Regions from separate parts of the Peribacillus sp. NPDC060253 genome, predicted to be linked through region 1. Evidence: riboswitches for the same ligand, from Rfam matches in the RefSeq annotation. Region 1 holds a riboswitch; the other holds the start of a gene.
What was found. Region 1 has a riboswitch for cobalamin ahead of ACFWE9_RS14550 (ribonucleoside-diphosphate reductase subunit alpha). Riboswitches for the same ligand answer to the same signal wherever they lie in the genome.
Positions count from the first base shown of each region.

Region 1 (2,209 bases):
AATAGTTGCCGTACAGCCAACTGGTTCCGCACGGTAATATAAAGGATCGCTTGTTTCAAAGTTAGCGATACGGTGATGGTCGATAACTTCCAGCACACGGACTTGGTCAATATCTTCAGCACTTTGCTGGCGTTCGTTGTGATCGACAAGGATCACGCCATCCGCTTCCCCTGCCACTTTTTCCACAAGACGAGGAGCTTCGAAATTAAATTGATCCAACGCAAATTGAGTTTCACCATTCACTTCACCCAGACGAACTGGTTCAGCGTTGATACCTAGTTGCTTTTTCAGATCTGCATATGCGATTGCTGAACAGATTGTGTCTGTATCCGGGTTTTTATGTCCAAAAACTAATACTTTTTCCAAGATTTTATCTCCTTTTTCATAAATATTTTTCCGCGAATCCCCTCAGCGCAATAAAGGAGAGCCACCTTTACAATACACTTTATTTTAACACAAATGCCCGTAAATTCAGTGCTTGAATTGTCCATTATCCAATAAAATCTTTCATTCCTTTTCCCTCCACCTTCACTTTGTCAATAGATAAGGGTTGGTTTTTCTCAAATATATTAGTTGAATTATCATCGTATATGGCTTACGATAATATAAGCAGAAATACTAGATATTGATTACACAAACAACACTACTAACTATATATAGAATTTTTTATAATCCAAGGTGCCAGTGATGGCTGAAAAGGGAATCCGGTGCAAACCCGGAACTGTCCCCGCAACTGTAAATGTGACGAAATGAGAAAACCACTGTATAGCTCTCTATACGGGAAGGACTCAAAGTAGGATGATCATGAGTCAGGAGACCTGCCTTGATTTTTTCACGTTTCTTATTCTTCGGGGATTGAGATGATGAAACGATAGTTTAACGGCTATTTTTTCATGGCTCTTTATTCTATCGTTTGATCCGCTCAATTCATTGGGCGGTTTTTTTATTTAGTGGATTTTTACAAGGAGGATTATTAATGACTCAAACATATAACTCTATTATAAGCGAAAATGACACCGAAACGAACTCCATTCGGCTTGAAATGTTATCGAAGGAATTCGAAGGCCGTCTCGATATGGAAAAGTTCAAAAAGCGTTTTACAAAATGGCTTGATCGCAAAAGTGACTCAACCGAAGAACAGGCTTCAAAAAAACTGATTCAGCTTGCTCTTGAAAGTGTGGATATCGATGCTCCAGATTGGACATTCGTTGCTGCTGCAGAACTGTTGAATACGATGTATAGGGATGCACAAGCCAATCGAGGTTATGAAGGCATGAGTTATGGCCCATTTTATGAACTGATTTCGGAACTCTCCCAACTACAAGATGGCCAGCGGTATCCCATTTATAAATCAGAACTGCTAGCTTCTTATACGAAAGCTGAAATCGAGGAATTGGGTTCGATGATTGACCCGGAAAGAGATAAACTTTTTTCTTACATAGGCATCTACTTATTAAACGATCGCTACCTAGCCCGCCCAAAAAGAGACAAGGTCTATGAACTGCCTCAAGAGCGCTTCATGATCATCGCGATGGAAATCATGCGATTGGAAAAAACGGAGCACCGCCTGCAACTTATAAAAGAAGCTTACTGGGCCATGTCCAATCTTTATATGACTGTTGCGACCCCTACACTATCGAATGCCGGTAAAACACACGGACAGTTAAGCTCTTGCTTTATCGATGCCATCGAAGATTCCATTGACGGCATCTATCTATCTAACTACGATGCTGCAAAAGTATCTAAATTCGGCGGTGGTGTCGGACTTTATGTAGGAAAGATTCGGTCGCTTGGTTCTGATATCCGTGGCTTCTCTGGAAATAGTTCCGGCACAACACCCTGGATTCGACTATTCAACCAGACAGCTGTCAGTGTCGATCAATTGGGTCAACGTAAAGGTGCCATCGCGATATACTTGGATGCCTGGCATAAAGATATCATGAGCTTCCTTGATTTGAAGACGCAAAACGGGGATGACAGATTAAAAGCCCATGATATTTTTACAGGTGTATGCATACCTGATTTATTCATGGAGGCTGTACGCGACAGAAAAGAATGGTATCTGTTCGACCCGCACACCGTCAAGCAAACACTTGGATTCTCACTTGAAGATCTTTATGACGAGAAGAAAGGTGAAGGAAGCTTCAGGACACATTACGCACTTGCCGTCGAGGCAGCAGAAAATGGCATTCTTCCAAATTATAGCTTT
Region 1 covers NZ_JBHXAS010000051.1:10,748-12,956, forward strand. The annotation lists gene ACFWE9_RS14545 (manganese-dependent inorganic pyrophosphatase) at 1-366, opposite strand, end outside; cobalamin riboswitch at 660-840, shown strand; gene ACFWE9_RS14550 (ribonucleoside-diphosphate reductase subunit alpha) at 977-2,209, shown strand, end outside.

Region 2 (2,209 bases), on a different contig from region 1:
TAATGATGGCTTTAGGGTTCCGCTTGACGATTTCTTCTTCGGATACTTTAACCCAGCCTTTTTGGTCGTCAAAGATGTTTTTAATGCCTGCTGTGTCCAGGATTTCTTGTTGGAAGGTTTCAGCACCTGTTGTATAGATTTCCGGAGCAGGACTAATTTCAAAGTATGTTTGTTCCTTTTCATCTAACGTTTTCACTTTGTCTTCGACACTTGTAATTTGGGATTTGATATCTTTCACTAATTTATTCCCTTTATCGGTAACACCCATGACTTTAGCAATCTGCCCAATATCTCCATATACATCATCAAAATTTGCCGCAGATTTAATGACAAATACAGGGATGCCAGCATCTTCGAGTGGTTTCAGTGTCGTTTCATCACCGATGGTATAAGCAATGATGGCATCTGGCTTCAAGGCAATGATTTTTTCTGTATTGATATTCACAGAGTCTGAAACATGTTCAATATCCTTTGCTTCCTTAGGATAATCATCAAAGTCTGTCACGCCAACGACTTTTTTTCCCTGCCCAAGAGCAAATAGGATTTCCGTATTGCTTGGTTGAAGTGAAACAACTGTTTCCGGCACTTTATCGAATTTTATTTTCTTTCCAGTATCATCTGTAACAGTATAGGCTTTGTCTGCCTTGTTAGTATCTTTATTATCCTTTGAGGCTGAATCATCGGTTACTCCACATCCGGAAAGGAAAAGGGTAAGCAACAGCATGGAAATCCAGCTGAATTGTAGGGTTTTCTTCATTATTATTCCTCCACTTTCTTTTTCAAGGGTTTGGTTGGGTATGATTTGCTTATAAAAGGAATCTCCTCGATACCCTCGTGCTTATTGACGTATACTGCCATTACGAATAAAACGTTTGCAAGCAAGTGTGCGTAATCAAAGAGAATGGCTGGAATCTCTCTTTCTAGACTTACCTTATGTAAAGCGCGTACGGACTTTTTGGCTTCACTGCGGCAAGTGTGCAGAGCACATGCTGCCGTAGAGCCTTGTGGAAGGACAAATGTCTCGATGCGATCTTTTACTTCAGCGACATACCGGTCATAGATTCCACTTAACCGGTCCAGGTCATTGTCGGTAATGGCTAATTTCCCACGAACTGAACCATTCAAATGGTAAGCCATGGGCAGTAATTCCATTAAGTCACGGTATACGTCCGGGACATCCTTAGTAAGCGAGGCAGCCAGGCCGATTTGTGTCGTCAATGAGTCTGTGCGGATTTCAAAATCGACGGTAGAAACGGATTCGCGCATGTATGGGTAGCATAGAAATCGAAAGTCCTTTTTTGCCAAAGCTCCCACCTCCTGTACGTAGTTATGTGAATGACCTCCTTATCGCTTTTTGCAGCAAACAAAAAGCCGACCAAGAGACTTGGTCGGCATCGAACATCATAGTAGAAAAAAGATGGAAGACTGCCGTACAATCTCCTATCTTCCGAAGAGCATGATACGATAAAAAAAGGCAGGTCTCCTGGCTTGTGCTTCATCTTACTCTAAGAACCTTCCCATTTGGGTAAATGGATGGTAATCGACGTGCGATTTCATCCTCAAATAGTGGTATGCATCCTATTTCATTAGCATTTACAGTTGCGGAAACAGCTTCGGTTTTAAACCGAATTCCCTATTAAGCTGACTGGGCAGCACCTTTTTCTGAAAGGTTTATATTCACTTAGCAACAGTTTACCATACCTTTTTCCTTATAGAGTATTAATATTTTTAGAGAATTTCGTTTATGGTTTACTTAATATCTAGTAAAATTACAATGTAAGGTTTAATTGGAGGTTAATGTAAAATAATATTGATAGAATAGGTATGAAATAAAAGTGATAGGTGTTTTCGGGAGGTAGAGAATGATATATAAGCAGGTCAATCAAAAACTTGAAAAGGTTCTAGGAAACATTGAAAAGGTGATTATTGGAAAACGGGATATAGCAGAGCTAAGCATCGTGGCACTTCTTTCCGGTGGGCATGTTTTATTGGAGGATGTTCCGGGTGTCGGCAAGACTGTGATGGTCAGGGCACTGGCAAAATCCATAGGTGCAAGCTTTAAGCGGATACAATTCACGCCTGATTTACTGCCTTCTGATGTAACGGGTGTTTCGATCTTCAATCCTAAGGAACAAGAATTCATTTTTAGGCCAGGACCGATAATGGGCCATATTATTTTAGCGGATGAAATTAACCGGACTTCGCCGAA
Region 2 covers NZ_JBHXAS010000052.1:11,367-13,575, reverse strand. The annotation lists gene ACFWE9_RS14735 (ABC transporter substrate-binding protein) at 1-757, opposite strand, end outside; gene ACFWE9_RS14730 (hypothetical protein) at 760-1,266, opposite strand; cobalamin riboswitch at 1,457-1,675, opposite strand; gene ACFWE9_RS14725 (AAA family ATPase) at 1,863-2,209, shown strand, end outside.
Region 2: it holds a riboswitch for cobalamin, as region 1 does, so the genes downstream of both, ACFWE9_RS14730 (hypothetical protein) here and ACFWE9_RS14550 (ribonucleoside-diphosphate reductase subunit alpha) in region 1, are expected to answer to the same signal.